Regions from separate parts of the Microtetraspora glauca genome, predicted to be linked through region 1. Evidence: predicted binding sites of a transcription regulator. Region 1 holds the regulator's gene; the other holds the start of a gene.
What was found. Region 1 encodes HspR, which represses chaperone genes until heat shock. Its sites were predicted from a motif close to ANTTGAGTCNNNNNGACTCAANT; they were not measured.
Positions count from the first base shown of each region.

Region 1 (11,729 bases):
GCTAGGGATCCCGTCGCAGCTTACCGATGGGCCGGGCGCGCCCGGGCGCCCGTACGGGACGACCCGGTCACGGCGTGCGCCGGCGCAGGGTGGCGGCGCCGAGAACGAGCGAGAGGACCGTACAACCGCCGACGACCAGGACGTCACGGGTCAGCACGCCGGTGAAGTCGCCGGTGCGCGCCGTCTCCTGCATCGCCTCCACCGCGTACGAGAGCGGCATGACGTCGGACAGCCACTCCAGCCAGGTGGCCATGGTGTCGCGCGGGACGATGAGCCCGCACAGCAGCGACTGGGGCAGGACGACCGCCGGCATGAACTGCACCGCCTGGAACTCGGTGCGCGCGAAGGCGCTGAAGAACAGGCCGAGCGCCATGCCGAGCAGCGAGTCGAGGACCGCCACGAGGACCAGCGTCCAGACGGATCCCGCGAGGTCCAGGCCGAGCCACGTCAGGGAGAGGGCGAGCACCACCGTGACCTGGGCCGCGGCCACCACTCCGAACGCGATGGCGTATCCCAGCAGCAGGTCGAACTTGCCGAGCGGCCCGGCCATCAGCCGTTCGAGCGTGCCGGTCGCCCGCTCCCGCTGGGTCGTGATCGAGGTGACCATGAACATCACGACGAACGGGAAGATGCCGAGCAGCGTCGGGCCCAGCCGGTTGAACGCCGCGGGGTCGTCGATGACGTACCTGAGCAGGATCATCAGCACGCTCGGCACGCCGACGAGCAGCGCGAGTGTGCGGCGGTCGTGGCGGAGCTGGGCGAGGATGCGTCCCGCCGTGGCCAGGGTGATGGCGAGGTTCATCGCACACGCTCCGCCTTCTCCTCGATGAGGCGGAGGAACGCCTCTTCCAGATCGGTCGTCCCGGCGTGCTCGCGCAGCCCCTCGGGGCTGTCGTCGGCCAGGATCTCCCCGTCACGCAACATGATCAGACGGTGGCATCGGGCCGCCTCGTCCATGACGTGGCTGGACACGATGAGGGTCACGCCGCGCTCCGCGAGGCTCTGGAAGAGCCGCCAGAGGTCCTGGCGGAGCACCGGGTCCAGGCCGACGGTCGGCTCGTCGAGCACCAGCAACTCGGGGCTGCCGAGGAGCGCGACGGCGAGGCTGGCCCGGCTGAGCTGCCCGCCGGAGAGCGCGCCGCCCAACTGCTTCCTGGCGCCGGTCAGGCCCACCTCCTCGATCACCCGCTCGGCGTCGCCCTTGGCCGCGCCGAGGACCGCGGCGAAGTACCGCAGATTCTCCAGCACCGTCAGATCCCGATATATGGCGGCACTCTGGGTGGAGTAGCCGATCTTGCGGCGGAGCGCGGGGCTGCCCGCCGGCTCGCCGAGCACGGTCACCTCGCCGCTCGCGACGATCTGGACGCCCACGATCGCGCGGATCAGGGTCGTCTTTCCGCATCCGCTGGGCCCGAGCAGGCCCGTCACCTGTCCACGCGGCACCTCGAAGGTGAGGCCGTGCAGGACCTCCGTCCCGCCACGGGAGACCCGCAGATCCCGTACGGCGATCGCCGGTCCGGATAAATTCATCATTCGTTGAAATTAGACCTCCGCCAGGCCGGCGTCAACAGGCCGCCGAACCACGCTGACGGCCAACCCGTTTAATGAGATATGCGAATCTTCTGGGCCATTGCGCTCCTGTTCATGGCAGCGGCCTGTGGGCAGCAGCCGTCCACGTCGTCGACCACGCCGTCGTCCGCCTCGCCGTCCGGCCCCAACGAGCCGGTCAGCGCGCCCGCGAGCTCCGGAGCGCCGAGCGGATCACCCTCGCCGGAGACACCCATGGGGAACACGCTCGACCCGCGCAAGATCGCGTGGGCCGGCGCGACACCGTCACCGGACGGCAGATCGCTGGCCGTCGTCTGGTGGTCGGGCGTCGCGCCCTGCACGGTGCTCGACCGGGTCGAGGTGAAGGAGAGCGCGAAGCAGGTCGTGGTCACCCTCTACGAGGGCCGGGATCCGCGCTTCCCCGACACCGCCTGCATCGCCATCGCGGTGGAGAAGACGACCACGGTGCGGCTCGCCTCCCCGCTCGACGGCCGCGAGGTGGTCGACGGCGCCAAGCCGTGAACCGGTGGTGAGACCGCGCCGTCAATACGGGCATGCGGATGATTCGACGAACGGCGGCGCTGGCCGCGACGGTGCTGATCATGGTCGGCGTGCCGGCCACGGCCTCGACCGCCTCCACCGGCGCCCCGGCCCCGGTGAAGCCCCAGGGCGGCACGATCGATCCCCACAAGGTTCAGTGGACCTCGGCCAAGCCGATCAGGAACGGAAGGTACCTGAGGGTCACCTGGTGGTCCGGCGTCGAGCCGTGCTCGGTGCTCGACCGGGTGACCGTGAAGGAGGGCAGGGGCAAGGTCACGGTCACCCTCTACGAGGGAAGCGCCGAGGGCGCCGGGATGTGCGTCATGCTCGCCGTCAAGAAGAGCACGATCGTGAAGCTCAGGGCCCCCATCGGCGACCGCCGGGTGGCCGACGGCGCCAAGCGCTGACCGTACGGCCGCCGCCCTCGACGACAAGGAGAAACCCGGAATCCACACGCGCGCCATGAGGTTGAGTCCACTAGGCTCAAGTCGTTTGACAAAGCCTCGGGTGCGACCCAATATTGAGTCGTACCGACTCAACTTTGACCACAAGGACGAACTCATGGCACGTGCGGTAGGTATCGACCTGGGGACGACCAACTCTGTCGTCTCGATCCTTGAGGGCGGTGAGCCCACGGTCATCGCCAACGCCCAGGGCTCGCGGACCACCCCGTCCGTGGTCGCCTTCGCGAAGAACGGCGAGGTGCTGGTCGGCGAGGTCGCCAAGCGGCAGGCCGTGACCAACGTCGACCGGACGATCCGCTCGGTCAAGCGAGAGATGGGCAGCACCTGGTCCGTCGAGATCGACGGCAAGAAGTTCACTCCCCAGCAGATCAGCGCCTTCGTCCTGCAGAAGCTCAAGCAGGACGCCGAGGCCTACCTCGGTGAGAAGATCACCGACGCGGTGATCACCGTCCCGGCCTACTTCAACGACGCCCAGCGGCAGGCGACCAAGGAGGCCGGCACCATCGCCGGTCTCAACGTGCTGCGCATCATCAACGAGCCGACCTCGGCCGCGCTGGCCTACGGCCTCGACAAGGAGAAGGACCAGACCATCCTGGTCTTCGACCTCGGCGGCGGCACCTTCGACGTGTCCCTGCTCGACGTCGGGCAGGAGGACGGCCACGGCTTCGTCGAGGTCCGCGCCACCAGCGGTGACAACCACCTCGGCGGTGACGACTGGGACCAGCGCGTCGTCGACGAGCTGGTGACCCGCTTCAAGAACGCGCACGGCGTCGACCTGGCCAAGGACAAGATGGCCCTCCAGCGCCTCCGCGAGGCGGCGGAGAAGGCCAAGATCGAGCTCTCCAGCCAGACCGAGACCTCCATCAACCTGCCCTACATCACCGCCTCCGCCGAGGGCCCGCTGCACCTTGAGGAGAAGCTGACCCGCGCCGAGTTCCAGCGGATCACCTCCGACCTGCTCGAGCGCTGCAAGGGCCCGTTCCACCAGGTCATCAAGGACGCCGGGATCAAGGTCTCCGACATCGCCCACGTGGTGCTCGTCGGCGGCTCGACCCGCATGCCGGCCGTGAGCGACCTGGTCAAGGAGCTGACCGGCGGCCAGGAGCCCAACAAGGGCGTCAACCCGGACGAGGTCGTCGCGATCGGCGCCGCGCTCCAGGCGGGCGTGCTCAAGGGCGAGGTCAAGGATGTCCTGCTCCTCGACGTGACCCCGCTGAGCCTGGGCATCGAGACCAAGGGCGGCATCTTCACCAAGATCATCGAGCGGAACACTACGATCCCGACCAAGCGGTCGGAGGTGTTCACCACCGCCGAGGACAACCAGCCGTCGGTGCAGATCCAGGTCTACCAGGGCGAGCGTGAGATCGCCGCCTACAACAAGAAGCTGGCCACCTTCGAGCTGACCGGCATCGCCCCGGCCCCGCGCAACATCCCGCAGATCGAGGTCACCTTCGACATCGACGCGAACGGCATCGTCAACGTCAGCGCCAAGGACCTCGGCACCGGAAAGGAGCAGTCGATGACGATCACCGGCGGCTCCGCGCTGGCCAAGGACGACATCGAGCGCATGATGCGCGAGGCCGACTCCTACGCCGAGGACGACAAGAAGCGCCGTGAGGAGGCCGAGATCCGCAACAACGCTGACGCCCTGGCCTACCAGACCGAGAAGTTCCTGCACGACAACGACGACAAGGTCCCGGCCGACGTCAAGACCGAGGTCAACGACGCGCTCGCCGAGCTGAAGAAGACCCTCGAGGGCACCGATTCGGCCGCGATCCGCGCCGCCGCCGAGAAGCTCGCGACCGTCAGCCAGAAGATGGGTTCGGCGATCTACGCCCAGTCGCAGGGCGCCGCGGCCGGTGCCGAGGGCGCCGCGCCGACCGGCGACGGCCAGGCGAAGTCCGAGGAGGACGTCGTCGAAGCCGAGATCGTCGACGACGAGCCGAAGCGGGAGGGCGGCAACAAGTGACCGCGCGCGAGAACGGTTCCGAGCAGGAGCCGGTGATCCGCGACAACCGCAAGATCGACCCGGAGACCGGGACGGCCCGCACCGGAATGCCGGGCGCGGCCGCCTCGGACGGGGCGGCCCAGGCCGCCGCGGACGCCTCTGCGGACACCGTGGCCGACACGGCCGAGGCGGCCGCGGAGGCGGTGACCGGCACGGGTGCGGACCTGCTCGCGGAGCGCACCGCCGACCTGCAGCGGCTCCACGCCGAGTACGCCAACTACCGCAAGCGAGTGGACCGGGACCGGTCCGTCGTCAAGGACCAGGCGGTGTCCGGTGTCCTCACCGAGCTGCTGCCGGTGCTCGACGACATCGGCCGGGCCCGTGACCACGGCGAGCTCACCGGCGGATTCGCCAAGGTGAGCGAGTCGCTGGAGGCGATCCTCGGAAAGCTCGGCCTGGTGAAGTACGGCGCGAAGGGCGACCCGTTCGACCCGAACGTGCACGAGGCGCTCCTGCACAGCTACTCCGCCGACGTCTCCGAGCCGACCTGCGTCGAGATCCTGCAGCCGGGTTACCGGATGGGCGACCAGATCCTGCGCCCGGCCCGCGTGGCCGTCGCGGAGCCCGACGAGTCCGTGGCGGCCGAGCCGTCGGGCTCCGCCGAGTCCGGCGAGTCCGACGAATACTGAAACCCCGGGAGTCTCTCCTGATCCGGCAGGATCGGGAGAGACCACCCAGAGAACACCCCCTTGCGCGGAGGAAATCGACAGATGAGCACCAAGGACTACCTGGAGAAGGACTATTACGCCGTCCTTGGTGTGCCCAAGTCCGCCACCGCCGCTGAGATCAAGACGGCGTACCGGAAGCTGGCCAGGCAGTACCACCCGGACGCCAACAAGGGCAACACCGAAACCGAGGAGAAGTTCAAGGAGGTCTCCGAGGCCTACGACGTGCTCTCCGACACCAAGCGCCGCAAGGAGTACGACGAGGCCCGCACCCTCTTCGGGTCGGGGCTCGGCGGCTACGCCGGAACGGGCGCGCCCCGCGGAGGCGGCTTCAACTTCGACTTCGGCGACCTGTTCTCCGGCAGCGGCACAAGCCATCAGGGCGGGGCGGGCGAACGCATAGGAGATCTGTTCGGCGGCCTGTTCAACCGTGGCGGGCGGACCACGACGACCGGTGCCACCCGGCCGCGCCGTGGCCAGGACATCGAGTCCGAGGTCTCGATGTCGTTCGGTGAGGCCGTGGACGGCACCACGGTCTCTCTTCGGCTGACCAGTTCCTCCGCCTGCGCGGCGTGCAGCGGCACGGGCGCCAAGGCCGGCACCACGCCGCGGGTCTGCCCGACCTGCGAGGGCACCGGCGCCGCCAGCCGCAACCTGGGCAACTTCGCCTTCTCCGAGCCGTGCCGCGACTGCCGTGGCCGGGGACTCCTGGTGGACGATCCCTGCCCGGTGTGCGAGGGCAGCGGCCGGGGCAAGAGCACCCGCACGATCCAGGCCCGCATCCCGGCGGGAGTCGGCGACGGCCAGCGCATCCGGCTCAAGGCCAAAGGCGCGCCCGGCGAGAACGGCGGTCCCGCGGGTGACCTCTACGTCCAGGTCCACGTCAAGCCGCACCCGGTGTTCGGCCGCACGGGCGAGAACCTCACGGTCACCGTGCCTGTCACGTTCCCGGAGGCGGCCCTCGGCGCCGAGATCAAGGTGCCCACTCTGAAGGGCATGCCGGTCACCCTGCGCATTCCCGAAGGCACGCCCAACGGGCGCACGTTCCGCGTGCGCGGCCGGGGCGCCCCCCGAAAGGACGGCACGAAGGGCGACCTGCTCGTCACCGTGCAGGTGACAGTGCCGCCGCACCTCGATGACAAGGCGCGGGCCGCTCTTGAGGAGTTCCGCGACGCCAGCGAGGGCACCGACCTGAGAGAAGAGCTGATCAAGCAGGCCAGAAGCGAGTGAGCCCATGGACGCCAACTTCTTCGATCTGTCCGACGACACACCGGTCTATGTCATCTCGGTGGCCGCCCAGCTCTCCGGCCTGCACCCGCAGACGCTCCGGCAGTACGACCGGCTCGGCCTGGTCAGCCCGGGGCGCACGGCCGGGCGCGGACGGCTCTACTCGACCAGGGACATCGTGCTGCTGCGCGAGGTGCAACGCCTCTCCCAGGAGGACGGCATCAACCTCGCGGGCATCAAGCGCATCCTCGAACTCGAAACGGAGAACCTGCGCCTGCGCGACGAGGTCGTACGACTCCGCGGCGAGCTGACCATGATCCGCGCGCTGATCAGATACGAACTTCCACCAGCCTGATCCGGGAATTCACGGGCCCGCGCATCGCGCGGCGGTGAACCCGCCGGGTGGTTCGGGGAGCGCAGCTCTTCCCAACCGCCCGGCGCGGACGGCAGCCGCCGCGTCGGTGCCGCGCGCCCGCTGAGCGAAGCGAGGCCACGAACCACCATGGACTACAAGCTGACGCAGAAGAGCCAGGAGGCCCTGTCCGGGGCGGTCCGGCGGGCGGCCGCGGAGGGCAACCCCGAGGTGGCCCCCGCTCACCTCCTCACCACCCTGCTCGCCCAGACGGGCGGCACCGCCGTCCCCCTCCTCGAAGCAGTGGGCGCCGACTGGAAGCAGCTCAGGACCAAGGCCGAAGAGCTGCTCGCCGGACTGCCCAAGGCGCACGGCGCGACAGTGAGCGCCCCGTCGAGCTCCCGGCAACTCCTCACCGTTGTGAACACCGCCGCCCAGCGGGCCAAGCAACTGGAGGACGAGTACGTCTCGACCGAGCACCTGCTGGTGAGCCTCGCGACCGACGGCGGCCAGACGGCCGAACTGCTCAAGGCGCAGGGCGCCACGGCGGGCGCGCTGCTGGACGCGTTCGAGAAGGTCCGCGGGCACGCCAGGGTCACCAGCGAGACCCCTGAGGACACCTATCGCGCTCTGGACAAGTACGGCGTCGACCTGACCGAGCGGGCCAGGTCCGGCAAGCTCGACCCCGTCATCGGCCGGGACACGGAGATCCGCCGGGTCATCCAGGTGCTCTCCCGCCGCACGAAGAACAACCCCGTGCTGATCGGCGAGCCCGGCGTCGGCAAGACCGCGGTGGTCGAGGGTCTGGCCCAGCGGATGATCGCGGGCGACGTTCCGGAGAGCCTCAGGAACAAGCGGCTCGTCGGGCTGGACCTCGGCGCGATGGTCGCGGGCGCCAAGTACCGCGGCGAGTTCGAGGAGCGCCTCAAGGCCGTGCTCAACGAGATCAAGGAGAGCAACGGCCAGATCGTCACCTTCATCGACGAGTTGCACACCATGGTCGGCGCGGGCGCGGCCGAGGGCGCGATGGACGCCGGCAACATGCTCAAGCCGATGCTGGCCCGCGGCGAGCTGCGCATGATCGGCGCGACCACCCTCGACGAATACCGCGAGCGCATCGAGAAGGACCCCGCGCTCGAGCGTCGCTTCCAGCAGGTCTACGTGGGCGAGCCGACCGTCGAGGACACCATCGCGATCCTGCGTGGGCTGAAGGGCCGCTACGAGGCCCACCACCAGGTGCAGATCTCCGACAGCGCGCTGGTGGCCGCCGCGACGCTCTCCGACCGCTACATCACCGCCAGATTCCTGCCGGACAAGGCCATCGACCTGGTCGACGAGTCCATGTCCCGGCTCCGCATGGAGATCGACTCCCGGCCGGTCGAGATCGACGAGCTGCAGCGCATCGTGGACCGGCTCAAGATGGAGGAGCTCGCCCTCGTCAAGGAGACCGACGAGGGCAGCCGCCAGCGGCTGGAGAAGCTCCGCGAGGAGCTGGCGAACCGCCAGGAGGACCTCAACGGCCTCGTGGGCCGCTGGGAGCGCGAGAAGGCCGGGCTCAACAAGGTCGGCGAGCTGAAGAAGCAGCTCGACGAGGCGCGCGGCGCCGCCGAGCGGGCCCAGCGCGACGGCAAGTTCGAAGAGGCGTCCCGGCTGATGTACGGCGATGTCCCCCGGTTGGAGAAGGAGCTCGCGGAGGCGACCAGGGCCGCGGAGGCCGAAGAGGCCGAGTCGGAGCCGATGGTGAAGGAGGAGGTCGGCCCCGACGACATCGCCGACGTCATCTCCTCCTGGACCGGCATCCCCGCCGGCCGGCTCCTCGAGGGCGAGACCACCAAGCTGCTGCGCATGGAGGAGGAGTTGGGCCGCCGCCTGATCGGCCAGCGCGCTGCCGTGCAGGCCGTCTCCGACGCCGTACGGCGGGCCAGGGCGGGCATCGCCGACCCGGACCGCCCGACAGGGTCCTTCCTCTTCCTCGGCCCGACCGGCGTCGGCAAGACCGAGCTGGCCAAGGCGCTGGCGGAGTTCCTCTTCGACGACGAGCGGGCGATGACCCGCATCGACATGAGCGAGTACGGCGAGAAGCACAGCGTGGCGCGGCTGGTCGGCGCGCCTCCGGGATACGTCGGCTACGAGGAGGGCGGCCAGCTCACCGAGGCCGTGCGCCGTCGGCCGTACACCGTGGTGCTGCTCGACGAGGTCGAGAAGGCTCACCCGGAGGTCTTCGACGTGCTGCTCCAGGTGCTGGACGACGGACGGCTCACCGACGGCCAGGGCCGTACGGTCGATTTCCGCAACACGATCCTGATCCTGACGTCCAACATCGGCTCGCAGTTCCTGGTCGATCCCAAGATCGAGAACGGCGCCAAGCGGGACGCCGTCATGACGGCCGTCAGGAACGCCTTCAAACCGGAGTTCCTCAACCGGCTCGACGACGTCATCGTGTTCGACGCGCTCGGCACCGAGGAGCTCTCGCAGATCGTCGACCTCCAGGTGTCGCGGCTCGGGGCGCGGCTCGCCGACCGGCGGCTCACGCTGACCGTCACGCCCGGTGCGCGCGAGTGGCTGGCACTGACCGGTTACGACCCCGTGTACGGCGCCCGCCCGCTCCGGCGGTTGATCCAGTCGGCGATCGGCGACACGCTCGCGAAGGCGCTGCTGTCCGGAGAGATCCACGACGGCGACGACGTGGCCGTGGACCTGGACGAGGCCGGGGACACCCTTACCGTGCGGACCTCTCGGTAAGGACTTCCCCACCATTACGGCAAGCGCGCCCCTTGGGAATCCCCCGCCGGTACGTTCTGTATTCGTCAGAACACGGTAAGCAATCAGGGGGACTTCGATGTCAGGGACATCACGAAGCATCCGTGGGCGGCATGCCGCGCTGGCCGCCATGACCGCCGGGGTGAGCTGGTTCGCCAGCGGCCAGGCCGTCGCGGCGGCGGGACCGTGCGCGGGTACGACGACCATCGCGGCCTGCGACGCCACGGGCGCGAACGGCCCGGTCAGGGCCGCTCGCGCCATCGCGATCGACCGGGTGGCCGACGCGGCGGGCCTGCCCGGTCTCTCCTCCGCGACCGGCGTGCTGAGCATCGCCGACGCCGGGGGCGCGGCCGCGGGCCAGGGCTATTCCGGACTGCCAGGCACCCCGTCGGTGGCTGACGCTTCGTCTGGAGTGTCCGGTCTGTCGCGCACCCTCACCGTTCCTGTGCGGATTCCGGAGCTGCCGGACGTCCCGGCGCTGCCCGCCGTTCCGGCCCAGCCCGAGGCTCCCGCGCGACAGCCGGTCGCGCCACGGGTCCCGGACGCGCAGGCGGCACCGGCCAAGCAGGCGAAGGTGGAGCGCATCACACCTCGCAAGAAGGTACGGGTCGTGCCGAAGGCTCCGGAGACGCGCCGCGGCAAGAAGGCCGGGTCGGTGGCGGAGATCACCAGGAAGCTGATCGGCACCACGGTCCTGCCGTAGCGGGACCGTACGCGCCTGCCCCCGGGAGTTGACGAGGGCGGGGACGACGAAACGAGAAGGGGCCGCGGTCGCGGCCCCTTCGTCATGTCCGGGCCCGGCCCGCATGCCGGGGCGAAGACCGGCCGCCCGGTGGCAGGGGCGAAGACCGGCCGCCCGGTGGCAGGGGCGAAGACCGGCCGCCCGGCCCCCTGGGAGAAGTCCGGCCGCCCGGGTCAGCGTGCGATGTCGAGCGAGGCGTCCAGGTCGTCCTCCGGCAACCCGAGATCGACCCTGATCCGATATCGGGTGCGGAGCAGTGCCTCCCGCATCGTGGTGCCCTGCGCGCAGGCCGCCGCCCCTTCCGTGGCCCATTCGTGGGCGCCCTCCAGGTCCCCGTACGCGACGAGGGTCTCGGCGACGGTGAGCGCGGTGGCGGGGTTCCAGACGCCGCCCCGGATCGCCGCGATGACCTCTCTCGCCTCGTCAGGCCGGTCGAGCTCGAAGAGCGTGTCGGCGATACCTGAACGCGGATCGACGAGCACGTCGCCCCCGTCGCGCGCGGCCTCGTGGAAACGGTCCAGAGCGGCCGCGGGCTGGCCCGCCTGCCGCCACTCCTCGGCCGCCATGACGAGGATCGCCGCCCGGGAGACCTCTCCGGACTCGTAGAGCCGGGCCAGCGAGTCAAGCTGGCGCGCGAGAGCACCGTGGTCGTCGAGCAGCAGTGCTTGTTCGAGCAGTCGATCCAGCTGCTCATGTGTCACATGTGCCACAGGTGGAGGCTATCGAGGCCGGCCGTGCTTTGCCCGGACAACTGACAGCATTCCTCATAACACGATTTGCGCGCGATCAACTACTAAGCGTGTTTCGAGGCGGATAACCGGGCATATTGCTCTCGCGCACAGAGATCAGAGGGCGGTGATGCGGGTGTTCAGGCAGGTGACCGTGACCCTCTCTTCAGTGATCGCGCTCTCCGCCGTGATCCCCGGTCTCGCCGGCTTCGCCACCGCCAGATCCGAGGCCCTGGAGCGGGCCAACGCGGAGCTGACGCGGCTCCAGACGGAGGTGTACTCCAGCGGCGCCTCCATTCGGCCGGTCTCCGCGTCCTGCCTGATCGCCCGGCCGCTGAAGAAGCGCGCGACATCCGTACAGGTGAAGTACCGCCTGATGCCGCTCTCGGACCAGATGACCGATGAGCGCGAGGAGCTCCGCCGGCACGAGGTCAACTAGCGCGCAGTTGCCGGGAGAGATATCCGCGGACGAGCTGCTTGGCCTCGGCCACGATGTCGGGAGCGCCGTGGGGGTCGTGCCGGAAGGCCAGCTTCAGCACCGCGTCGCCCGCCTCGACCGCGACCAGGACGATTCGGTCCAGCTCCTCGCTGTCGGCCAGGCCGAATTCCTGGAGCAGCAGCGCCCGGAGCCGCCCGGCGATCACGGTGTTGTTCTCGGAGACCGAGTCGAGGAGGTTGAGGTCGACGACGTCGCC
Region 1 covers NZ_JBFALK010000014.1:198,506-210,234, reverse strand. Annotated here, with positions in the region: gene AB0I59_RS25375 (ABC transporter permease) at 68-802, opposite strand; gene AB0I59_RS25370 (ABC transporter ATP-binding protein) at 799-1,533, opposite strand; gene AB0I59_RS25365 (hypothetical protein) at 1,645-2,070, shown strand; gene AB0I59_RS25360 (hypothetical protein) at 2,109-2,495, shown strand; gene dnaK (molecular chaperone DnaK) at 2,650-4,521, shown strand; gene grpE (nucleotide exchange factor GrpE) at 4,518-5,189, shown strand; gene dnaJ (molecular chaperone DnaJ) at 5,271-6,455, shown strand; gene AB0I59_RS25340 (heat shock protein transcriptional repressor HspR) at 6,460-6,807, shown strand; gene clpB (ATP-dependent chaperone ClpB) at 6,955-9,546, shown strand; gene AB0I59_RS25330 (hypothetical protein) at 9,644-10,267, shown strand; gene AB0I59_RS25325 (tetratricopeptide repeat protein) at 10,480-11,016, opposite strand; gene AB0I59_RS25320 (hypothetical protein) at 11,189-11,473, shown strand; gene AB0I59_RS25315 (TetR/AcrR family transcriptional regulator) at 11,466-11,729, opposite strand, start outside.

Region 2 (11,729 bases), on a different contig from region 1:
CGTACTCGCGCTGCCTGATCACGCGGTACCACCCCTTCGGGAGGGAGATCGCGTCGTGCTCCTCGTGCACGAGCCGCCCGCCCGAGGGCAGGTGCAGGAAGCCGGGGTTACGCGGGCTCGGATCGAGCAGCAGGGTGCCGGGACCGGGGATCGCATGGGCATGGCCTGTCGCCTCTCCCAGGGCGAGGACGAGGCGGCCACGCGCGTCTCGCGGCTGCGGTGGCAGCGTCCGCGCCTCCGTGGGCACGGCCTCCTCGGCCACAGGAACGATCAGGATGTCTCCCTGCCGGTACACGACGGCCCCTTTCGGTTGCTGATCGCGAAGATAGGGGACACGGCTGACATTCCGCACACTGTCCGGCCATTGCCGTACGGCTCGTAGGCTGACATGCCGATACGTGACGGGACGGGACGGCCACCGGGAGGCACACGTGATCGACGATCTGGATCGCCGGATCATCCAGACGCTCACCCGTGACGGGCGCGCCCCGTACACGGCTCTGGCCCGTGAGCTGGGCATCGCCGAGGCCACGGTCCGCCAGCGGGTCGGCCGCCTGCAGGAGAGCGGTCTGCTGCGCATCGTCGCGCTGTGCAACCCGCTCACGCTCGGCCATCAGTCCGTCCGCCTGATGATCCGGGTGCGCGATCTCACGCCCCGGGCGGTGGCCAAGAGCCTGACGGACATGGCGATGATCAACCACGTCGCCCTGTGCGCGGGCAGCCAGGACATCTTCGTGGAGGCGACCTGCCGGGACCAGGCGCAGCTCGTCCGCCTGCTCGATGAGATCCGCATGCTGCCCGGAGTGTCCGGCGTCCAGGTGCTCCTCCTGCTGGAGCTGTTCAAGGACTACTCGTGGAACGGGCTCTCCTCGGCGGTGGGCCGGGGCGTCACCGCGGAAGAATCTGATCACCTGGCCTGACCGGCACCTCGCGGAACCCGGCCCAGAGATAGGTGTCCTTGAGCACTTCGAGGACCGTCAGCGCCTCCGCGTGCTCGACGCCGTTGATCCGTCTGACCCGCTCGGTGAGCAGCTCCGCGAGGTGGCTGATGTCCTGGCACCGCACGTCCGCGATCAGGTCGTAGGGCCCCACGCAGGAGGCCACGTACTGCACCTCCGCCATCCGGGACAGCTCGCGGGCGACCAGCGCGACGGGGATGTGCTGGACCCTGACCGCGAGGTGGACCTCCAGCTGGCCCATCTTCACCGCGTCCGTCATGCCGACGACCTGGACGACGCCGCGGCGGTTCAGGCGCCGGAACCTGGCCCGTACGGCGGCCTCGGACAGTCCGATGGAACGGCCGATCTCGCCGAACGAGCGGCGTCCGTCGACGCGCAACTGGTCGATGATGTGCCGATCAAGGTCGTCGATCATCACATGCCCCTTCGGCGGCTGATTTCCCAGGCGTTAACCCGCCCTTAGCGCGATTTTCGTCAGAATAGCGGTCCCTTTCCGCTGATATCGCACCTGCCGCCTATGGTGACAAGGACCACTCAGGGCCAGCATTGGTGCCCATCCGCTCCAGGTCGTCCCCGCCCGACCGCCGGTGTTCCTCCCGGGAGCGTAGAAAGGACTGATTCATGTATCCGACGTCGCCTGCCCCGGTGGGCGTCTCGTGACGTCCACGGCCGTGCCGGGCACGACCGGCGCCCCGGGCGTGCGGCGCCTGGCGCTCTCCGCCGCGATGCTGGCACCCGCGGGTGTCGTCACCCTGGCCCTCGTGGTGGCGCCGCTGGTCCTCGTGATCCGCAACAGCTTCGCGCGGACCGACGCGTACGGGAACGTCCAGGGCGGTTTCACGCTCGACAACTACGGCCGGCTCGCCGACCCCGTCTTCCTGAAGGTCCTCGGCTACAGCCTGGGCGTCGCCGCGGCCACCACCGTCGCCTGCCTCGTGCTCGGGTACGTGGTCTCGTACTACGTGGCGAGCCGGCCCCCGCAGCGGCAGCTCGGGCTGCTCCTCCTGATCATCGTTCCCTTCTGGACGGACTTCCTCGTCCGGACCTTCGCCTGGATCAACCTGCTCAGCCCGGGCGGGCCGGTGAACAGCGTCACCGACGCGATCGGCCTGACGAGCGGCCCGGCCGGATGGATCCCCAGCCAGGGCGCCTCCTTCATCGGCCTCGTCTACGCGTTCCTGCCGACCGCGATCTTCCCGATCTACGCCTCACTGCGCGGCATCGACCCCTCGCTGAGCGAGGCCGCCCGCGACCTCGGCTGCGGGTGGTGGCGGGTGCACGGCAAGGTGCTGCTGCCCATCGCGCGGCCCGGACTGCTCGCCGCGTTCCTGCTGGTGTTCGTGCCGACCCTCGGCGTCTTCGTCATCCCCGTGCTGCTCGGCGGAGGCAAGGACCAGCTGGTCGGCAACCTGATCGTCACGCTCTACACGGAGTTCCGCGACCAGCCGATGGGGGCCGCGGTCTCCGTCCTGCTCCTGGTGCTCCTCCTGGCGTGCCTGGCGGCGGCCGGCGTGGTCACCCGGCGGTTGAGGAGGAAGGCATGACGCGCGGCAAGCCACGGGTCCACGTGATGGACCGGATCTCGGCCTGGCTGGCGCGCGGGGTCATCGCGTTCCTGTACGTGCCGATCGTCGCGGTCGTGGTCCTCTCCTTCAACGCCTCCGACGTCACCTACCGGTGGACCGGCTTCAGCACCAAGTGGTACGCCGAGCTCGCCGGGGACACCGACCTGCTGGCGACCCTGCTGACCAGCGTGGAGGTCGCGGTGCTCGCCGCGACGCTGGCCACGGTGTGCGGCCTGCTGGCGGCAATGGGGCTGAACCGGCTCCGGTCGAGGTTCCGCGGCGTGTTCATGGCCGGGCTGTTCCTCCCGCTGGTGGTGCCGGAGATCGTGCTCGGCGTGGCGCTGCTGTCGATCTTCGGCGCGCTCCACGTCGGCCTGGGGATGGGCACGCTCGTCCTCGGCCACCTGGTGGTGACCCTCCCGTACGCGGCGCTGATCGTCTTCGGCGCGTACGGATCGCTGGACCCGTCGCTCGGGGAGGCCGCGGCCGATCTCGGCTGCCGCGGCTGGACGGCGTTCCGCAAGGTCACGTTCCCGCTGCTGCGCCAGGCTCTCGCGGCCGCCTGGCTGCTGAGCTTCACGATCTCCTTCGGGAACATCGTGATGTCCACCTTCACCAACGGGGTGGGCTCGACCACTCTGCCGCTGCGCGTCTACTCGCTGCTCAAGGGCGGACTGACCCCTGAGATCAACGCGCTGGGCACGCTCCTCGTCCTGTTCACCTTCCTGATCATTGTCTGCGTCGGGGTTCGGCAGATGCGTCAGGTCCTCACCGGCGGCAACCGCTCGCCGCAGTGACGTACTCCGAAAGGGACCATCATGCGTAGAAGCATCCTCGCCACCGCGGTGGCCGCGACCTTCCTCCTCGCCACCGGCTGCGGGGCGAGCGGGTCGGACTCCTCCTCGGGGGGCTCCTCCGGTGGCGGCACGCTGCACGTGTACGCCTGGGCGGGGGAGATCCCCGACTCCGTCGTGAAGGGCTTCGAGCAGGAGACCGGCATCAAGGTCACCCTCGACACCTTCGACAGCAACGAGACGATGACCGCCAAGCTGAGCACCGGCGCGTCCGGATACGACGTCGTCGAGCCCAGCCAGTACTCCGTCCAGCAGTTGATCGGGCAGCAGCTCATCGAGCCGCTCGACCACTCGCGGATCCAGGGCCTGGACAACCTCGCCGAGAAGTTCCGGAACCCGAGCTACGATCCCGGCCTCAAGTACAGCGTGCCGTGGATCTGGGGCACGACCGGTCTCGCCTACACCGACGCGTGCGTCAAGGAGCCCGTGACGAGCTGGAAGATCCTCTTCGACCAGAAGTACAAGGGCAAGGTCTACATGCTCGACAACATGCTGGCCAGCTACATCGCCGCGCTCCAGGTCACCGGATCGCGGGCCACCACCACGGACGAGGCGCAGATCGCCAGGGCGACGGACGCCCTGCTCGCGCAAAAGCCCGTCCTCGCCGGGTACAACTCGACGAACTACGCCCAGCTCCTGTCGACGGGCCAGGCGTGCGCCACACAGGCGTGGAGCGGCACCTCCATGGCCAAGGCCGTGCAGTCCGACTCCAACGTGCACTACGTCCTCCCCGAGGAGGGCGGCTCGATCTGGACCGACGGCCTGGCCATCGCCAAGGGCGCCAAGAACGTCGACGCCGCGTACGCGTTCATCAACTACCTGCTCCGCCCGGAGGTCGCGGCGAAGGCCACCGACGACGGCGCGTCGGCCAGCGCCAATGAGAAGGCCCGCGAGCACATCAAGAACACCGACGCGCTGAAGAACGCGGCGGTGTACGCGCCCGACGAGAGCATCGCGAAGGCGGACTTCCTGCTCGACCCGGGTCCGGCGATCCGCCACTTCCAGCAGGGCTGGACGAAGGTCAGGGCGTCCTGATGGCACGGGCGACGGCGCCGGCCGTACGGCTGACCGGTGTGGCCAAGTCCTTCGGCGAGGGATACGCGGTCTCCCGCGTCGACCTGTCGATCGCGCAGAACGAGTTCTTCTCGATCCTCGGTCCCTCCGGCTGCGGGAAGACCACGCTCATGCGGATGATCACGGGTTTCGAGACGCCGACCGAGGGCGAGATCGAGCTGAACGGAGTGCCCGCGTCGGGCCTGCCGGCCCACAAGCGCGACCTCAACATGCTCTTCCAGAGCTACGCGTTGTTCCCGCACCTCGATGTCTACGAGAACGTCGCGTTCGAGCTGAAGGTGCGCAAGAAGGCGCGTGACTCCGTGCCGCGTGCCGTCCGGGACGCGCTGGCCCTGGTCCGGCTGGAAGGCTACGAGAAGCGCAGGATCAGCCAGCTCTCCGGAGGCCAGCGGCAGCGGGTCGCCCTGGCGCGGGCCCTGGTGTCGCACCCTTCGCTGATCCTCCTCGACGAGCCGCTCGGCGCGCTCGACCAGAAGCTCAGGGCCGACATGCAGCTGGAGCTGAAGCGGCTCCAGCGGGAGGTCGGGGTGACCTTCGTCTACGTCACCCACGACCAGGAGGAGGCCCTCACCATGTCCGACAGGATCGCGGTCATGGAGGCGGGGCGGATCCTGCAGGTCGACACGCCGAGGGCGATCTACGAGTCGCCCGCCACCCGCTTCGTGGCGAACTTCATCGGCACGTCCAACTTCCTGTCCGGGCGGCTGGCCCGGGGCGGCACCGCGCTGGCGGTGGACGGGCTCGGCGAGATACCGGTGCCGCGCACGGACCTGCCTGACGGCACCGGCGTCCACCTCGCCGTGCGGCCGGAGAACGTCCGTGTCACCGCCGCGGGCACGCCGGTGGAGAGCGGCGCCGTGTCGCTGCGGGCGACTCTCCGGCAGGAGGTCTACCTGGGCAGCGGCGTCCGCTACCACTGCGCGCTTCCCGGCGAGCTGCCCTTCGTCGCCGAAGTGGCGGGCGCCCAGGGTGACGCCGTCGCGGTCGGTGACGAGGTCGTCGTCAGCTGGTCGCCCCAGCGGTCCCGGGTCCTGGCCGAATAGCGCGGCAGCGCCGCACACGAACGATCAAGGAGAAACCAGAGTGAAGGTCGCCGTCGCCCAGTTCGAACCGAGCGGGGATGTCGCAGCGAATCAGGCCGTAATCGAGGACATGGCCCGCCAGGCCGCCGAGGCGGGAGCGCAGGTCGTGATCTTCCCCGAGGAGGCGATGATCCCGTCCGACGCGGTGGCGTCGCTGCCGGAGGCCGCCGCCGCGTACTGGTCCGGGTTCCTCGGCCACCTGCGCACCACCGCGGCCGGTCTCGGCGTCGCGCTGATCGCCGGAGGCTTCGAGGACAGCGGAGCGGCCCTGCCGTACAACAGCGTCGCGGCCGTGGACGCGGACGGCCAGGTGCTCGGCGTCTACCGCAAGATGCACCTGTACGACGCGTTCGCCTACCAGGAGTCGCGGTACGTGATGCGCGGGGACGACGGGCCCTGCGTCGTGCGCATCGGTGACTTCAACGTCGGGCTGGTCAACTGCTACGACGTCCGCTTCCCGGAGTTCACCCGCTCACTCGTGGAGATGGGGGCCGACGTGCTCGCGGTCTCCGCCGCCTGGGTACGCGGGCCCCTCAAGGAGGACCACTGGCGCACCCTCGTGCGCTGCCGGGCGATCGAGAACACCTGCTGGGTGCTGGCCTCCTCGCGCAGCGGTCCGGACTGCGTCGGCCAGAGCCTCGTCGTGGACCCGCTGGGCGTGGTCCGGGGCGCTCTGGGCGAGGAGCGGCAGGCGCTGATGACCGTCGAGATCACCAAGGAGCGGCTGGACCACGCCCGCGCCACGGTGCCCGTGCTGCGCAACCGCCGCATCATCGTGGGAAAGGTGTGAGCTCCGTGCCCCTCATCATGCGCGACCTGCCCGGACGGATCGACCCCTCGCTGCTCGAACGCGCCGGCGCGGTGGACTTCGCCACGCTCGGCCACTATCTGGAGGACGGCTTCACCGGTCCTGAGCTGCGCCGCCTCGCCGGGGACCGCCGCGTGGTCGGCCGCGCGGTCACGGTACGGATCACGCCGACGGACTCCACGATGCTGCACCACGCGGCGGGCATCGTGGAACCCGGAGACGTGGTCGTCGTGGACTGCGGCGGCGGCCTGCGGCACGCGCCCCTGGGCGAGGTGGTCGTGAACGCGCTCGCCGCCAGGGGTGCCGCCGGCGCGGTCGTCGACGGGACGTGCACCGACATCGACGCCCTGCGCGCCCTCGGCCTCCCCGTCTACGCCCGAGGCACGTCGCTGCTCACGACCAAGCTGCACGGCATCCCCGACGGGGGCCTGAACATCCCCGTGAGCTGCGCCGGCGTCACCGTGCGTCCGGGCGACGTCGTCCTCGGCGACGCGAACGGGCTCCTGATCACCCCGGCCGACCGGCTCGTGGCGGTCCTCGACGAGGCGCTGGCCGACGACAAGGAGGAGCCCGCCCTGGTGGCGGAACTCTGGCAGGGCAGACCACTCGGAGAGCTGACCGGCGCCACCACCACCCTGCACGACCTCATGAAAGGCTGATCGTGTTCATCAAAGCCGCCATCAACGGCGGGCGCGCCACCTCCGAGCACGCCGCGACCCCTGTCACCGCCGAGGAGATCGCCGCCGAGACCCGGCAGGTGATCGAGGCCGGGGCCGACGTGGTCCACCTGCACCCGCGTGACTCCCGCGGCGAGCAGTCCATCGCACCCGAGGACGTGGACGCCGTCATCGCGGAGGTGCGGCGGGTCGCCGGCGGTGCGGTGGTGGGCATCACCACCGGCCTGTGGACCTGCCCCGGCGGCCACCCGGAGAGGTACGACCGCGTCAAGGCGTGGAACGTGCTGCCGGACTTCGCGTCGGTCGCGTTCTGCGAGGAGGGGGCGGCGGAGACGGCGGAGTTGGTCGTCGCGCGCGGCATGATCCTGGAGAGCGCGGTGTGGAGCGTGGAGGACGTGCCCGCCCTGCTCGCCTCCCCGACCCTGCGGGACAACGTCCGTGTCCTCATCGAGCCGATGGACGAGGACCCCGAGACCGCGGTCGAGCACGCCCGCGCCATGGCCGCGCTCCTGAAGGAGGGCGGCGTCGAGTGCCCGCTGCTCTACCACGGCGACGGGCCGACCGTCTGGCCGGTGCTGCGGGCCGCGCTCGCCGACGGGCATCAGGTGCGCATCGGCCTGGAGGACGGCCTGACCCTTCCGGACGGCCGCCTGGCGGCGGGCAACGTGGAACTCGTTAAGGCGGTGCTCTCGCTGTAGGCGGCAGCGGGCCGATTACACAATTACGATCGCTCACAGCGAACTCGCGCAAGCAAGGGAACACAGGAAGGCTCTCGTTAGTTGAGTCGGCACAACTCAACCTTTTGGGAGCGACCAGATGACAGAGATCCTTCCCGTCCTTCCCCTCGACGACGAGGTCGTCCTGCCCGGCATGGTGGTCCCGCTCGACCTGTCGGACGCCGAGGTCCGCGCGGCCATCGACGCGGCACGGGCAGGGAGCGGCGAGAGCAAGGTGCTGCTGGTGCCGCGCGTCGACGGCCGGTACGGCGCGGTCGGCGTCACCGCCGTGGTCGAACAGGTCGGCCGGTTGCCCGGCGGCGAGCCCGCCGCCGTCGTGCGCGGCGTGAGCCGGATGCGCGTGGGCACCGGGACCACCGGCCCCGGCGCGGCGCTCTGGGTCGAGGCCACGGTGCTGGAGCCGGTCGCCGCCGGTCCCCTGGCCGACGAGCTGGCCAAGGAGTACAAGGCGCTCACCACCACGATCCTGCAGAAGCGCGGCGCCTGGCAGGTCGTCGACGCGGTCAACCAGATCGAGGACCCCTCCGTGCTCGCCGACAGCTCGGGATACGCCCCTTGGCTGACCACGCCGCAGAAGCTGCTCCTCCTGGAGAGCCCGGACCCGGTCGAGCGGCTGGAGAGGCTCGTCGGCTGGGCGCGCGACCACCTCGCCGAGATGGACGTCGCGGAGACCATCCGCAAGGACGTCCAGGAGGGCATGGAGAAGCAGCAGCGCGAGTTCCTGCTGCGCCAGCAACTCGCCGCCGTACGCAAGGAACTGGCCGAGCTGAACGGCGACCCCGCGGACGAGGAGGAGGACTACCGGGCCAGGATCGAGGCGGCAGATCTGCCGGAGAAGGTCCGCGAGGCCGCGCTGAAGGAGGTCGCCAAGCTCGAACGCACCTCCGACCAGTCGCCGGAGACCGGCTGGATCCGCACCTGGCTGGACACCGTCCTGGACATCCCGTGGAGCACCCACACCACGGACGCGTACGACATCGCGGGCGCGAGGGCGGTGCTCGACGCCGACCACACCGGGCTCGACGACGTGAAGGACCGCATCGTCGAGTACCTCGCGGTGCGCAAGCGCCGGGCCGACCAGGGCCTCGGCGTGGTCGGCGGCCGCCGCAGCGGCGCGGTGCTCGCGCTGGCCGGACCGCCCGGAGTGGGCAAGACCTCGCTCGGTGAGTCGGTCGCGCGGGCCATGGGCAGGAAGTTCGTCCGGGTCGCGCTCGGCGGTGTCCGGGACGAGGCGGAGATCCGCGGCCACCGGCGCACCTACGTCGGCGCGCTGCCCGGCCGGATCGTCCGCGCGATCCGCGAGGCCGGGTCGATGAACCCGGTCGTGTTGCTCGACGAGATCGACAAGGTGGGCTCCGACTACCGCGGCGACCCGACCGCGGCGCTGCTCGAGGTGCTCGACCCGGCGCAGAACCACACGTTCCGCGACCACTACCTCGAAGTCGAGCTGGATCTCAGCGACGTGCTCTTCCTCGCGACGGCCAACGTCCTGGAGCAGGTCCCCGGCCCGCTGCTGGACCGCATGGAGATCGTCACGCTCGACGGCTACACCGAGGACGAGAAGGTGGCGATCGCCCGGGACCACCTGCTGCCCCGCCAGCTGGAGAAGGCCGGGCTGACGCCGGACGACGTGGCGATCGACGACGACGCGCTGCGCGGGCTCGCGGGCGAGTACACGCGGGAGGCAGGCGTCCGGTCGCTCGAACGGTCGATCGCCCGCATCCTGCGCAAGGTCACGGCCACGGTGGCGCTCGGCGAGGCCGAGCTCCCGGTCGCGGTGTCCGGCGACGGCCTCGTGCCCTACCTCGGCCGGCCGCGGCACGTCCCCGAGTCGTCCCTCCCCGAGTCCCGGCAGCGTACGGCGGTGCCCGGCGTGGCGACCGGCCTCGCGGTCACCGGCGCGGGCGGCGACGTCCTGTACGTCGAGGCGTCGCTCGCCGACCCCGAGACCGGCTCGACCGGCGTGACGCTGACCGGCCAGCTCGGCGACGTGATGAAGGAGTCGGCCCAGATCGCGCTGTCCTACCTGCGCTCGCGCGGGGTGGAGCTGGAACTGCCGGTCGGGTCGCTCAAGGACCGGTCCGTGCACATCCACGTCCCGGCGGGCGCCGTGCCCAAGGACGGGCCCTCCGCGGGCGTCACGATGACGACCGCGCTGGCCTCGCTCCTGTCCGGCCGCCCGGTCAGGAACGACGTCGCGATGACCGGTGAGGTGTCGCTCACCGGCCGGGTGCTGCCGATCGGCGGGGTGAAGCAGAAGCTGCTCGCCGCCCATCGGGCCGGGATCACGACGGTCCTGATCCCGGCGCGCAACGAGCCCGACCTGGACGACGTGCCCGCGGACGTGCTGGCGGACCTCACCGTCCACGCGGTCGGCGACGTCCGCGAGGTGCTCGACCTCGCGCTCACGCCCGCCACGGCGACCCAGACGGTGGCCCGGAACGCCGCCGCCTGATCGGCCGCGATCCATCTCGTACGGCTCGCGCTCCGCTCCTGGGGGCGCGAGCCGTACGCGTGCGCGGACGGGAGGCGAGGGAGCGAGGCGAGAAGGCGGGGCCGGCTCACAGGAGGTAGGGTGTGGATGTGAGATAAACCACATTGATTGTCGGGAATTATTGGAATTCACCGCCCTGGTCCTCTGTTGGTGATGACCGTGAACGTGATGTGCGACGGAGCCATGGCCCTGCGGGAGCGGGGCGTCATGATGTGCGGCTGTCGCCCGGCCTGAGCCCCAATTCCTTGATCGTTTCTCGCTCCGAAGGCCTGTTCATGAATTCCCCCACGAACTTCCTCGTCCTGCGCCGTTTCAGCCACCTGCCGTTCCCTCCGGGGACCCGCCGGTCGTGCTCGTCCACCGTCGCCGGCGTCGTCATCGTTCCTGGGGAAGTCTCGTGATCAAAGTGTCCGGTCTGCGCAAGGTCTACGGCTCCGTCGTGGCCCTCGACGGCGTGGACCTCCACGTCCGCAAGGGTGAGATCTTCGGTGTGCTCGGGCAGAGCGGCGCCGGGAAGAGCACCCTGCTGCGCTGCGTCAACCTGCTCGAACGCCCGACGGCGGGGGCCGTCACCGTCGACGGGCGGGAGCTGACCGCCCTGGGCGAGGGGGAGCTGCGCCGGGCGCGGCAGGGCATCGGCATGATCCACCAACACTTCGCCCTGCTGTCCTCGCGCACCGTCGCCGGGAACGTGGCCTTTCCACTGGAGATCATGGGCATGCCCCGCGACCGGCGGGCCAAGCGGGTCGTAGAGCTGCTGGAACTGGTGGGCCTGACCGGAAAGGCGAAGGCGTACCCGGCGCAACTCTCCGGCGGCCAGAAGCAGCGCGTCGGCATCGCCCGTGCGCTCGCGGGCGAGCCGTCGGTGCTGCTGTCGGACGAGGCCACCTCGGCGCTCGACCCGGGGACCACGCAGTCGATCCTGGCCCTGCTCAAGCGGCTCAACCGCGAGCTCGGGCTGACGATCCTGCTGATCACGCACGAGATGGACGTGATCAAGGCGGTCTGCGACTCCGCGGCCATCATGAGCGACGGCCGGATCGAGGAGGCGGGGCCGATCCCCGAGCTCCTGGCCAGGCCGGGGTCCCGGCTCACCCAGGAGCTGTTCCCGCTGCCGCCCGCGGAGCCGGGCAGCGTGACGATCACCTTCACCGGCACCTACACCGGCCGCGCCGACGAACCGGTCGTCTCCCAGGTCGTACGGAAGTTCGACGTGGACGTGAACATCCTCGGCGGCGCGCTGGAGGACGTCGCGGGCGTCTCGGCCGGACGGCTCCGCGTACGGCTGACCGGTGAGGAGTCCGGCGCGGCGCTCGGCTACCTGCGCGACCGCGGTCTGCTCGTGGAGGTGGCTTCCCGATGACCTGGTCGGACATGAGCCCCCTTCTGTGGGAGGCCACGGGGCAGACCGCGCGGATGGTCGTCTGGTCCACGCTGTTCACCGTCCTGTTCGGGCTGCCCCTCGGCGTCGCGCTGGTC
Region 2 covers NZ_JBFALK010000030.1:62,327-74,055, reverse strand. Annotated here, with positions in the region: gene AB0I59_RS38045 (DUF8820 family protein) at 1-295, opposite strand, end outside; gene AB0I59_RS38040 (Lrp/AsnC family transcriptional regulator) at 432-920, shown strand; gene AB0I59_RS38035 (Lrp/AsnC family transcriptional regulator) at 889-1,374, opposite strand; gene AB0I59_RS38030 (ABC transporter permease) at 1,616-2,503, shown strand; gene AB0I59_RS38025 (ABC transporter permease) at 2,500-3,321, shown strand; gene AB0I59_RS38020 (ABC transporter substrate-binding protein) at 3,343-4,413, shown strand; gene AB0I59_RS38015 (ABC transporter ATP-binding protein) at 4,413-5,495, shown strand; gene AB0I59_RS38010 (carbon-nitrogen hydrolase family protein) at 5,536-6,324, shown strand; gene AB0I59_RS38005 (RraA family protein) at 6,330-7,001, shown strand; gene AB0I59_RS38000 (3-keto-5-aminohexanoate cleavage protein) at 7,004-7,717, shown strand; gene lon (endopeptidase La) at 7,836-10,211, shown strand; gene AB0I59_RS37990 (hypothetical protein) at 10,526-10,651, shown strand; gene AB0I59_RS37985 (methionine ABC transporter ATP-binding protein) at 10,648-11,613, shown strand; gene AB0I59_RS37980 (methionine ABC transporter permease) at 11,610-11,729, shown strand, end outside.
Region 2: the regulator HspR is predicted to act here: its motif matches at 7,797-7,819, upstream of lon (endopeptidase La).